3 linked regions of the Rhodovastum atsumiense genome follow. The protein of the gene in region 3 interacts with the protein of the main gene of each other region in a pairwise test. Links are inferred from orthologs where the notes say so. Each region holds a gene or a part of one and is shown on either strand. Other genes may lie near its edges.

What was found. The genes of interacting proteins can lie anywhere in the genome.
Region 1: the proteins of secA (region 3) and secG interact in binary tests that used the Escherichia coli proteins (3 or more experiments, as listed by UniProt). The link is inferred for Rhodovastum atsumiense from one-to-one orthologs.
Region 2: the proteins of secA (region 3) and ybgC interact in binary tests that used the Escherichia coli proteins (3 or more experiments, as listed by UniProt). The link is inferred for Rhodovastum atsumiense from one-to-one orthologs.

Annotation. Positions count from the first base shown.
Region 1 is NZ_OW485601.1:1,265,912-1,269,865, forward strand. Bases 640-3,505 are described here. They hold secG (preprotein translocase subunit SecG), read right to left. Parts: upstream 2,354-3,505; coding sequence 1,925-2,353; downstream 640-1,924. Other genes in these bases: NBY65_RS05590 (CTP synthase), read right to left, coding at 640-1,500; tpiA (triose-phosphate isomerase), read right to left, coding at 2,500-3,237; NBY65_RS05605 (peptidylprolyl isomerase), read left to right, coding at 3,339-3,505. In the rest of the region: more of NBY65_RS05590, read right to left, coding at 1-639; more of NBY65_RS05605, read left to right, coding at 3,506-3,954. UniProt on the Escherichia coli protein: Subunit of the protein translocation channel SecYEG. Overexpression of some hybrid proteins has been thought to jam the protein secretion apparatus resulting in cell death; while this may be true it also results in FtsH-mediated degradation of SecY.
Region 2 is NZ_OW485601.1:6,017,574-6,021,660, forward strand. The notes cover bases 640-3,638. They hold ybgC (tol-pal system-associated acyl-CoA thioesterase), read right to left. Parts: upstream 2,360-3,638; coding sequence 1,919-2,359; downstream 640-1,918. Other genes in these bases: tolR (protein TolR), read right to left, coding at 640-1,103; tolQ (protein TolQ), read right to left, coding at 1,121-1,846; ruvB (Holliday junction branch migration DNA helicase RuvB), read right to left, coding at 2,356-3,396; ruvA (Holliday junction branch migration protein RuvA), read right to left, coding at 3,393-3,638. Outside these bases: NBY65_RS33930 (hypothetical protein), read right to left, coding at 1-529; more of tolR, read right to left, coding at 570-639; more of ruvA, read right to left, coding at 3,639-3,992; crossover junction endodeoxyribonuclease RuvC, read right to left, coding at 3,989-4,087.
Region 3 is NZ_OW485601.1:5,772,165-5,776,552, forward strand. What follows is about bases 385-3,684. They hold secA (preprotein translocase subunit SecA), read left to right. Parts: upstream 385-748; coding sequence 749-3,484; downstream 3,485-3,684. Other genes in these bases: NBY65_RS26035 (peptidylprolyl isomerase), read right to left, coding at 385-517. In the rest of the region: more of NBY65_RS26035, read right to left, coding at 1-384; NBY65_RS26045 (ABC transporter ATP-binding protein), read right to left, coding at 3,737-4,388. UniProt on the Escherichia coli protein: Required for protein export, interacts with the SecYEG preprotein conducting channel.

The DNA of each region.
Region 1 (3,954 bases), 4.5 Mb from region 3 along the record:
CGCATCCGGCGACATACCGGAGAAACGCAGGCCCGCCGCCTCGAGGTATTCCCGGTAGCGCACGTTCACCTCGTAGCGGTGACGATGGCGCTCGAAGATCTCGGTGGCGTCACCATAGGTGCGGCTTACCAGCGAACCCGGCGCGAGCACGGCGGGATAGGCGCCGAGCCGCATCGTGCCGCCCAGGTCCGTATCGGCGGCGCGGCGCTCGATCTGGTTGCCGCGCGCCCATTCGGTCAGCAACCCGACCACCGGCTCGTCACAGGGACCGAACTCGGTGGAGGAAGCGTGCGGGAAGCCGGCGAGGTGACGGGCACACTCGATCACCGCCATCTGCATGCCGAAGCAGATGCCCAGGAACGGCACGCGGTGCTCGCGGGCAAAACGCACCGCCTCGATCTTGCCCTCGGTGCCGCGCTCGCCGAAGCCGCCGGGAACCAGGATGCCGTGCACCCCTTCCAGCCGCGCCACCGCATCGGGCTTCTCGAAGATCTGGCTGTCCATCCAGTCGAGCTTCACCCGCACGCGATTGGCGATGCCGCCATGCGCGAGTGCCTCGGCGAGGGATTTGTAGCTGTCGAGCAGGTTCGTGTACTTGCCGACGACCGCGATCTTCACCTCGCCTTCCGGCGCACGGACGGTGTCGACGATGCGCTGCCAGCGCGAGACATCGGGCTCGGTGTCGAAGGGCAGGCCGAAATGCCGCAGCACTTCCCGGTCGATGCCCTCGGCATGGTAGCTGATCGGCACCTGGTAGATGGTGTCGACGTCGAGCGCGGCGATCACCGCTTCGGGACGAAGGTTGCAGAACAGCGCGATCTTGCGCCGCTCGTTCGCCGGGATGGGCCGGTCGCAGCGGCAGATCAGCATGTTCGCCTGGATGCCCACGTTCAGCAATTCCTTGACCGAATGCTGGGTGGGCTTGGTCTTCAACTCGCCGGCCGAGGGGATGTAGGGCACCAGGGTCAGGTGCACGAACATCACCCCCTGCGGGCCGAGTTCGTTGCCGAGCTGGCGGATGGCTTCCAGGAACGGCAGGCTTTCGATGTCACCGACGGTGCCGCCGATCTCGATCAGGGCGAAATCGACCGGATTGCCCGCATCGTCGAAGGCGTCGCGGGTGATCGCCTCCTTGATGGCATCGGTGATGTGCGGAATCACCTGCACGGTCGCGCCGAGATAATCGCCGCGACGCTCGCGCGCGATCACCTCGGAGTAGATGCGTCCGGTGGTGGCGTTGTCCGACCGCTTGGCGTGCACGCCGGTGAAGCGCTCGTAATGACCGAGGTCGAGGTCGGTTTCCGCCCCGTCATCGGTTACGAACACCTCGCCGTGCTGCAGCGGGCTCATCGTGCCCGGGTCGACGTTGAGATAAGGATCGAGTTTGCGCAGGCGAACGGAGTATCCACGGGCTTGCAGCAGCGCGCCGAGGGCGGCCGATGCGATACCTTTGCCAAGCGAGGAAACCACGCCGCCGGTGATGAAGACGAACCGGGTCATGGGAGGTCAGTATACCGGTGCCATCGAGTCGACGGAAACCGCGCGTTGCGGTTGGGCTTGGATGGGAGGCGTGCGCGCCGTGCACGGGTATGTCAGCAGGGCGATGCCCCTGGCGGGATCATTGCGGAAGGCGCGCGATGAACAGGCCGGCAAACGGCGGAACTCCATGCTTTGCGAGGTGACGGCGAAAGCGGCGGCTGGCCGGGCCGTGCGGCGCCACGCGGCGGCTCCCCCGCTCGTCACGAGTCCGCGAGCCCCGATGCGTCGCCACGCCGCCGTTACAAAACGACATGGAGCCGGCGAAACCGGCTCCCTGCCTCCGTAAAACGCCGGATACGCCTGCGAATATCCGTATCCGACGCCGATTCGGTTTCGTTACGAATCCTGCCGCCGCCCCGGCAGTCCGGGACGGGAGAGGCGAATGTCAGTTGGTCGGGACGGCGGGCCCGGCCGGTGCCTTGGTCGCGGGGGCGACGGGGGCCGGAGCCGGCGCGCCGGGGGTCGCCGGGGCGGGAGCGGTGGCGCCGGGGGTTGCCGGGGCGGTGCCGGGGGCCGGCAGCGCGGGGGCGCCGCCCGGGGCGGGCGCCGTGGCCGGCGGCGTGTCGAGGATCGACCGGCGCACCGTGGTGCCCTTGTTCAGCAGCGCCAGCACCAGCGAGAGAACGAAGAAGATGGTCGCCAGGATGGCGGTGGTGCGGGTCAGCAGGTTGGCCGTGCCGCGTCCGCTCATGAACGCGCCCATGCCCTGCGAGGTGCCTACCCCGAGCCCTCCGCCCTCGCTGCGCTGGATCAGCACCACGCCGATGAGCGCGATGGTGACGAACAGATGGATCAGCAGCAGCACGGTGGTCATGGTGGTCCCCGGAAAGGCGGCGGCGCCTTCTAGCGGCAATGGCGCCGGAAGGAAAGCATGGGCGATATCGGCGCCCCGCAGGTCATATCGTCAGGCGGTTGAGGGACCGGCGCCGCCCCCGGAGGAGGGCGCCGGCCCGCCCGGCCCTAGCCCCCGTGGGTCGCCCTGGCGATGGCGAGGAAATCGGCGGCCACCAGGCTCGCGCCGCCCACCAGCGCCCCGCCCACCTCCGGCACCGCCATCAGCGCGGCCGCGTTGGACGGCTTCACCGACCCACCGTAAAGGATGCGCACCGACTGCCCCCGCTCGCCCAGGTGCGCGACCAGCTCGGCACGGATGAAACCGTGCATGGCGGCCACGTCGGCCTCGGTGGGCGTGCGCCCGGTGCCGATCGCCCAGACCGGCTCATAGGCCACCACCCCGGCGAAATCCTCCGGCAGCGAGCCGCGGATCTGCCGGCCGACCACCTCCTGCTCGCGCCCGGCCAGCCGCTCGGCCTCCAGTTCGCCCACGCAGACGATGGGCGTGAGCCCCGCCCCGACCGCCGCCGCCACCTTGGCCCGGACCAGCGTATCGGTCTCGCCATGGTCGGTGCGCCGCTCGGAATGGCCCAGGATTACCCAGGCCGCCCCGGCATCGCGCAGCATCGCAGCCGAAACGTCCCCGGTATGGGCGCCATTCGCGTGGGTGTGGCAATCCTGCCCCCCCACCGCCACCACGCTGCCCGCCAGCGCCTCGGCCACCGGACGGATCACGGTGGCAGGTGGGCAGACCAGCAGGTCGCAGGCCAGGCCGGGCGCAGCGTCGGCCACCGCGCGGGCAAGCGACAGTGAATCGGCAACCAGGCCGTTCATCTTCCAGTTGCCGGCAATGAGCTGGCGCATTCCTCTCCCCTTCCCTTTGTTCCCCTCGTTACTACCGCAGGGAGGCTGGCAAACCAAGGGTCGCGGACCTATGGTGCGGCGCTTCTCGCTGGGATTCCCGTATGCTCGCAACGTTTCGCCGCGGCCTGAGCACCTGGCCGGCACGCCTGTTCTTCTTCTTCCTCGTCGGGATCTTCGTGATCTGGGGCGTGGGGGACATGATCAACACCGTCGGCCGTGACACCGCGGTCGCGACCGTCGCCGGCCGTCGCATCGAAATCACGGAGTTGCAGGACGCCTACCGGCGCCAGCTCGCCCAGGTGCAGCGCATGTTCGGCGGCCGCACCGAGACCACCCCGGAAATCCGCCGCGGCATCGCCGAGCAGACGCTGGCCCGCCTCATCACCCAGGCCGCGCTGACCGACGCCGCCGGGACGCTGGGCCTCGCCGTGCCCGACGAGGCGCTGCGCCAGGCGGTTTTCACCATCCCCGCCTTTCGCGGCAGCGATGGCAAGTTCGACCGTTCGATGTTCGAGCAGGCATTGCGCAACAACAACCTGAGCGAGCCGCGTTTTCTCGCCTTGCTGCGCCTCGACATCCTGCAGCGCCAGTTGCTGGAGGCGGTGCGCGCCGGCGCGGTTTCGCCGGATGTGCTGACCCGCGAGGTGCACGCCTTCCAGCAGGAAAAGCGAACCGCCGACGCGGTCGACCTGCCCTTCGCCGCCGCGCCCGCCCCGG
Region 2 (4,087 bases), 250 kb from region 3 along the record:
GCGGCGGCACCCGCGGCGGAGTCGGGGCCGGCGGTTGCGGCTGCGGCGTGGGCGGCGGCGGCGCCGGGGGCGCGGGCGGCGGCGGCGGCGGCACCGGCAGCGGCGACGGCTCCGGCGAAGGCGGCGGCGGCGCGGGCGGCTGCGGCGTCGGCGGCGGCGGTTCCGGCGTGGGCGGCGGCGGGGGTGGAGGCGGCGGAGGAGGAGGAGGCGGCGGCGGCTCGACCGGCTGCGGCTTGGGCGGCTCCGGAATCGGCGGCTGCGGCGTCACCTGCGGCGCCGGCCGCGAAGAGGGCGCCGGCAGCGGGCTCGGCACGTTGGCCTTCGGCGCTTCCTGGGGCGGCCCCTGCTCGGCCGTCTCCATCGCCAGTTCCACCTCCATCAGCGGCGGCTCTTCCGGCATGCGGATATTGAGGCCGGTCACCAGCAGCAGGAAAACCAGCAGATGCAGCAGCGCCGAGACGGCGGCGCTGCGGCTGAGCGGGGTACGAGTCCGCCACCAGAACAGAAGGCGGGTCACGGGCGTGAACATGGGCAAAGCACCACCTGGCCGGGCTGTCGTCTGCCTGGCCTCAGCCGCGGCCCTGCCGGCGTGGCGCCGCGCCCACCGGGGCCGGCGCACTGGCCGGGGCCGGCGCGGTAACGGCAGGTGCCGCGCCCGGCGCCGAGGAAGCGGCCTTGCCGGAAACCTGCTCGGTCAGCAGCGAGACCTTGGTGAAGCCGCCCTGGATGATGGTGCCCATCACCTCCATCATCCGGCCATAGGTGTTGCCGCGGTCGCCGCGCACGAAGATGCGCCGGTCCTTCTGGTCCTGGGCGATCGCCTGCAGCTTGGCCACCAGTTCAGACAGTTCCACCTGCGAATCCATCAGGAACACCTGGCCCTGCGCATTCACTGAAACCTGCAGCGGCTCGTTGTCCTGGTTGATCGGGGTGGCGTTGACCTTGGGCAGGTCGACATTGACCGAGCTGCTCATCAGCGGCGCCGTCACCATGAAGATGATCAGCAGCACCAGCATGACGTCGACCAGCGGGGTCACGTTGATCTCGGCGAGCGGCCGGTAGCGGCCGCGGCCCCGTCCGGGACCCTGCAGGGATGCGGCCATCGTCGTCTCTCCTTACCTCAGGCGCGCTCCTCGCTCTGGCGCGACAGGATCGCACCGAACTCGGTGGCGAACTGTTCCAGCCGGGCAGCGAAGCGCGCGAGGTCGGTGCTGATCTTGTTGTAGGCCAGCACGGCCGGAATGGCCGCGACCAGGCCGATCGCGGTGGCGAACAGCGCCTCGGCGATGCCCGGCGCCACCACGGCGAGATTGGTGTTGTGCATCGCCGCGATCGCCGAGAACGAATGCATGATGCCCCAGACCGTGCCGAACAGGCCGACGAAGGGGGCGGTCGAGCCGACCGAGGCCAGGAAGATCATCCAGCGCTCCATCCGCTCCATCTCGCGCTGGATGGCGACGTTCATCGCCCGCTCCACCCGGTCGCGCACGCCGCTGCGGGCGACGTCGGCGCCGGCCACGCGGGCCGAACGGCGCCATTCCGCCATCGCGGCGCCAAAGACGGTCGCCATCGGATGGGTGGGCTTGGCGCCCTCGTCCTCGAACAGCTCGTCGAGGCTGCCGCCGGACCAGAACCGGTCCTCGAAGCTGTCGGCCGCCTTGTTGACCCGACGCAGGGTGGTGATCTTCTCGAACACGATCGCCCAGACCCACACGCTGGCCAGCACCAGCAGGATCATCACCAGCTTGACGACAATGTCGGCCTGCAAGAACAGGCTCAGGATCGACAGGTCGCCGGCCGCCGTTCCGATGTTCACCGCGTCAACCGCCCGGTCCAATTCCGCCATTCCCCTCAACAGCAGCGCGACCACCGGCCGCGCGCGACCTCATACAGTTGGCATTACGGCCGATTCGTGGCCTTACGAAAGCGACACCAGGGCGTCATGCCAGCGGGCCGGCACTCGCCCGGGGCGCTGGTCGGCAGCCCGCACACAGGCCAGCCGCACCTCCAGCACCGCCAGTGGTCGTTCCTCACCCTCGCGGAAGATGGACTGGCGCACCTGCACGGAGGCCGGCCGCACCGAGACCGCCCGCGTCACCACCACCAGCGCATCGTCCAGCCGCGCCGGTGCGAGATAATCCACTTCGAGACGATGCACCATGAAGATTAGGCCATGCTGTGATGCCATTTCCGCGTGCGGAACGCCGGCGTCGCGCAACGCTTCGGTTCGCGCCCGCTCGGCGAATCGCAGATAGTTGGCGTGATAGACCACCCCGCCGGCATCGGTGTCCTCGTAATAGGTACGCAAACGATAACGATGGCCGCCCGGTTGCGACGCCGATTCGTATCGTTCGCTCATTCTTCCTCTCCCAGCAGATCGAGCGTCGGCTGCGTGCCCGCGGGCGGCGGCAGCCCCAGATGCTTCCAGCCGCGCTCGCCCAGCATGCGCCCGCGGCTGGTGCGCAGCACCAGGCCCTCCTGGATCAGGAAGGGCTCCACCACGTCCTCGAGCGTGTCGCGCGCCTCGGCCAGCGCCGCCGCCAGCGTCTCCACCCCGACCGGGCCGCCATGGTGGTGCTCGGCGATGCGGCGCAGATAGCGCCGGTCCATGGCATCGAGCCCCAGCCGGTCCACCTCCAGCCGCCGCAGCGCGGCGTCGGCGGTCGGGCGGTCCACCGGATCGTCGCCCTGCACCAGGGCGAAGTCGCGCACCCGCCGCAGCAGCCGCCCGGCGATGCGCGGCGTGCCGCGGCTGCGCCGGGCGATCTCCGACGCGCCCTCCGGCGTCAGGCCGAAGCCCAGCTTCTGCGCGCCGCGGCGCACGATCAGTTCCAGTTCCTCCGGCGTGTAGAACACCAGGCGCAGCGGGATGCCGAATCGATCCCGCAACGGAGTCGCGAGCAGCCCCGCCCGCGTGGTGGCGCCCACCAGGGTGAAGGGCGCGAGGTCGATGCGCACGCTGCGCGCCGCCGGCCCTTCTCCGATGATCAGGTCGAGCTGGAAATCCTCCATCGCCGGATAAAGGACTTCCTCGATCGCCGGCTGCAGCCGGTGGATCTCGTCGATGAACAGCACGTCGCGCGGCTGCAGGTTGGTCAGGATCGCCGCGAGGTCGCCGGCGCGCTGGATCACCGGGCCGGAGGTGGCGCGGAAGCCGACGCCCAGCTCGCGCGCCACGATCTGCGCCAGCGTGGTCTTGCCCAGGCCGGGCGGACCGTGCAGCAGCACGTGGTCCAGCGCCTCGCCGCGGGCGCGCGCGGCCTGGATGAAGATGGACAGGTTCTCCCGCGACGCCTTCTGGCCGATGAACTCGGCGAGCGTCTGCGGCCGCAACGATGCCTCGGCGGCATCCTCCTCGGCGCGCGCGGGGGAGACGGGGCGATCGTCCTTGCTCACCTTGCCAGTTCCTTCAGGCCCTCGCGGATCACCGCGTCCAGCGCCGCGTCATCGCCCAGCCGCTGCATCACCCGCTCCAGCGCCGCCGCCGCCTCCGGCCGGCGGTAGCCCAGGTTCAACAGGGCGGACAGCGCATCCGCCTCCACCCCGCCGACCGGCGGCGGCAGCACCGGCGAGAAGCCGACCCCCACCGGCATGCCGCCAGCCTTCTCGCGCAATTCCGTCAGCAGCCGCACCGCGAGCTTCGCCCCCACGCCCTGCGCCCGCGTCAGCGAGCCGCGGTCGCCCGCCTGGATCGCCCCCACCAGATCGCGTGGCGAGAGGGCGGAGAGGATATTCAGCGCCACCCGCGCCCCCACCCCCTGCACCGTGGTCAGCAGCCGGAACCATTCCCGCTCGGCGGCCTCGGCGAAGCCGAACAGGGTGATGGCGTCTTCCCGCACCTGGGTCTCGACCAGCACGGTGGCGATCTCGCCGGCCGGCAGCATGGCCAGGGTGCGGGTGGAGGCCTGCACCAGATAGCCGACGCCGTTCACGTCGATGACGCAGCGATCGGCCTCGATCTGCTCGACCCGGCCACGGAGCTGCGCGATCATCGCACCCCTGCCCAGCGCCGCGCCGTCGCGCGGTGATGCGCATGGCAGATCGCCACCGCCAGCGCATCCGCCGCGTCCGCGCGCCGGATCAGCGC
Region 3 (4,388 bases):
TCTTCAGCTCGGCGATGATGGCCTTGGCATCGGCCTCGCTCGCCACCAGGATGTGACGGGCATGCACCTCCGGCGCGCCGGTCTTGCCGGCGATGTCGTGGTCATAGCGGGCGCGCACCGCCGCATCGCTGACCTGCGGGCCGATTTCGCGGTGGAACAGGGCGGATTGCAGCGCTTCCTCGGCGGCGCGGGCCATCTGCCGCTGCACCTGCGGATCCTTGTCGAGCCCCTGCCTGGTGGCGAGCAGGGCCACCGCCTTGCGGTCCACCAGCTGGTCGACCAGGGCGGGATAGAGCATCTGCGGCGGCATCGCCCGGTACTCGGGCGGCAGGGACTGGATGGCCCCCTGGACGTCGGAGAGTCGGATATCGGTGCTGTCCACCCGCGCGACCACGGGGTCGGCGGCGGCCGGCGGGGCGGAAGGGGCCGGCGCCTGGGCGCGGCCGGACACGGGAGCGGCGACCGCACAAAAGGCCGTCAAGGCCAGGATCGGTGCGGTCCTGGAGAGATGCCGCATGCTATGTTCCTTCTGAAAGCGGCCGGAGTTATGGCCGAAGCGTTCCCCCCTCACAACCTGCCGGGGGCCGTTTGCGGCGCGGAGCTGACGCCTGCTCGTTGACCGCGCACCGGTTGGGTCCTATCTGACTGGCCTGCCCAACACGAAGAATGGGGGGTGGGCGGCTGTGCGGCGCGCGGACGGGTCGTTCGCCGGGCCGCAATTGCCGTGCCGGCCCCAGGAAGGCTTTCCATGTTCGCCCGCTTCGCCCGAGCCATCTTCGGCACCTCGAACGACCGTGCGCTCAAGGCCTATCAGCGCCGGGTGCCGGAGATCAATGCCTTCGAGCCTGCACTGGCCGCGCTGTCGGACGAGGCGCTGCGCAACAAGACCATCGAATTCCGCGAGCGCCTCGCCAACGGGGCGACGCTCGACGAGTTGTTGCCCGAGGCCTTCGCGGTGGTGCGCGAGGCTTCCAAGCGCACGCTCGGCATGCGCCATTTCGACGTCCAGATGATCGGCGGCATGGTCCTGCACGAGGGCCAGATCGCCGAGATGAAGACCGGCGAGGGCAAGACCCTGGTCGCCACCCTGCCCGTCTACCTGAACGCGCTGGCCGGCAAGGGCGTGCACATCGTCACGGTCAACGACTACCTCGCCAGGCGCGACGCCGAATGGATGGGGCAGATCTATACCTTCCTCGGCATGTCCGTAGGCGTCATCGTGCACGGCCTGGAAGATACCGAGCGCCGCGCGCAATACGCCGCCGATATCACCTACGGCACGAACAACGAGTTCGGCTTCGACTACCTGCGCGACAACATGAAATATCGCCTGGAAGATATGGTCCAGCGCGATTTCTATTACGCGATCGTCGACGAGGTCGACTCGATCCTGATCGACGAGGCGCGCACGCCGCTGATCATTTCGGGTCCGGCCGAGGATTCCTCCGATCTCTACCGCACCGTCAACGCGGTGGTGCGCGAACTGGTGAAGGACGAATCGACCTACGAAAAGGACGAGAAGTTCCGCACGGTCACGCTGACCGAGGAAGGCACGCCCCGCGTCGAGGAAATGCTGCGCGAGGCCGGCATCCTCACCGAGGGCGGGCTTTATGACATCGCCAACGTGTCGGTCGTGCACCACGTGCAGCAATCGCTGCGCGCCCACACCCTGTTCGCCCGCGACGTGGACTATATCGTGCGCGACGACAAGGTAGTGCTGATCGACGAGTTCACCGGCCGCATGATGGAAGGCCGCCGCTTCTCCGAGGGGCTGCACCAGGCGCTGGAGGCCAAGGAAGCCGTCACCGTCCAGCCGGAGAACCAGACCCTCGCCTCGATCACCTTCCAGAACTATTTCCGCCTCTTCCCCAAACTGGCCGGCATGACCGGCACGGCGATGACCGAGGCCGACGAGTTCGCCGAGATCTACCGTCTGGGGGTGGTGGAGATCCCCACCAACGTGCCCTGCATCCGTCGCGACGAGGATGACGAGGTGTATCGCACCGCCGCGGAAAAATACGAGGCGGTGGCGAAACTGATCGAGGAGGCGCTCACGCGCCGCCAGCCGGTGCTGGTAGGCACGGTCAGCATCGAGAAGAGCGAGATCCTCTCCGAGATCCTCAAGAAGAAGAAGGTCCCGCACCAGGTGCTGAACGCGCGCTACCACGAGCAGGAAGCGCAGATCGTCGCCCAGGCCGGCGCCCCCGGCGCGATCACCATCGCCACCAACATGGCCGGCCGCGGCACCGACATCAAACTCGGCGGCAATTTCGAGATGCGGGTGAAGAACGAGGCGGCCGGCCTCGCCGATCCCGCCGAGCGCGCCGCCCGCGAAGCCACCATCCGCGCCGAGATCGAAAGCGGCTACGAGACAGTGAAGCAGGCCGGCGGCCTGTATGTGATCGGCACCGAGCGGCATGAAAGCCGGCGCATCGACAACCAGTTGCGCGGCCGCTCCGGCCGCCAGGGTGACCCGGGCGCGTCACGCTTCTTCCTCAGCCTCGAAGACGACCTGATGCGCATCTTCGGGTCGGACCGCATGGGCGGCATGCTGACCCGACTCGGGCTGAAGGACGGCGAGGCCATCGTCCATCCCTGGATCAACAAGGCGCTCGAGAAGGCCCAGAAGAAGGTCGAGGCCCGCAACTTCGACACGCGCAAGAACGTGCTGAAATATGACGACGTCATGAACGACCAGCGCCGCGAGGTGTATTCGCAGCGCCGCGAGTTCATGAAAGCGTCCGACGTGTCCGACACCCTCGCCGACATGCGCGCCGAGGTGATCGCCATCATGGTCGCCCGCCGCATTCCCGAGAAAGCCTACGCTGAGCAGTGGGAATCGGCCGAGCTTGCCGAGGACGTGCGGCGCCTGCTCAACCTCGACCTGCCGATCGTCGAGTGGGCGCGCGAGGAAGGCATCGACGAGAACGGCATCCGCGAACGCATCGAACAGGCGGCGGACGCGGCGATGGCGGCGAAGGCGGCCAATTTCGGGCCGGACCTGATGCGCTTCGTCGAAAAAAGCCTGCTGCTGCAGACGCTGGACGCGGTGTGGAAGGAACACCTGCTCGCCCTCGACCACCTGCGCCAGGGCATCGGCCTGCGCGCCTACGGCCAGCGCGATCCGCTGAACGAATACAAGACCGAGGCCTTCGCCCTGTTCAACGGCATGCTGGACGAGCTGCGTGAACGGGTGACCTCGCTGGTGGCGCGCGTCGAACTGGCTGGCGACGCCCCTGCCCCGACCGAACTGCCGCCGCTGCCCCGCGACATGGTGGCGAGCCACCCGGAACCGGCCATGGCCCTGGCCGGCGGCGACGTCGGCGATTACGACGCCGCCACCAGCCGCGTGACGGCCATGCCGATGCGGACCGACACGGTGGACCCGAAGGACCCGGCCACCTGGGCCAACTCCCCGCGCAACGCCCCCTGCCCCTGCGGCAGCGGCAAGAAGTTCAAGCACTGCCACGGGCGGACGATGTAACTGCCCATAAGCGTTAGGAAAGGCCAGGGCTCCGCCCTGGACCTGCCAAGGGCCACAAGGCCCTTGGATCCCATTCTCGCTGCGCGGCAAAGCAAGTGTAGGGCGGATAAGCGCAGCGCCATCCGCCATCGCAAGATGGCCACCTCGTGGAGCGTTGCGTTGGCGGATGGCGCTGCGCTTATCCGCCCTACATGACTGGACCGGCCAGGAGCCTTTTGGACCTTGGTCGGTCCAAGGCGGGACCTTGCCCTTCTAAACCAGCCGCCCGTCGACGATCCGGATGCGACGATCGGCGGTCGCCGCGAGTCCTTCGTCGTGGGTCACCGCGATGACGGTGCGTCCCTCCCGCGCGAGATCGCGCAGGATCGTGAACACGGCGGCAGCGTTGCGGGTATCGAGCGCCCCGGTCGGCTCGTCGGCGAGCAGGAATTCCGGATCGTTGGCCAGGGCGCGCGCCACCGCGGTGCGTTGGCGTTGCCCTCCCGAGAGGGCGTCCGGCCGCTTATGCGCGACCGGCAGCATGTCGAGCGCCCCCAGCAGCGACTCGGCGCGGGCGTGCATGTCGCCGGTGTGGAATCGCCCGAGCTGGCGCATCGGCAGCATGACGTTTTCCAGCACGGTGAATTCCGGCAGCAGGAAATGGAACTGGAAGACGAAGCCGAAGCGTTCCAGCCGCACCCGTGCGCGTTGCTCGCCGTCGAGTTCCGCGGTGGACGCGCCCTCGACCAGCACATCGCCGCCGGTCGGCGGATCGAGCAGGCCGAGCAGGTACAGCAGCGAGGATTTGCCCGAGCCGGACGGGCCGGTGATGACGGCGAAGTCGCCGGGGGTGAAGTCGAGGTCGATGCCTTCCACCAGGGTGGTGGGCACCGGGCCGGGCAGGATCCGGGTCAGGCCCCTTGCC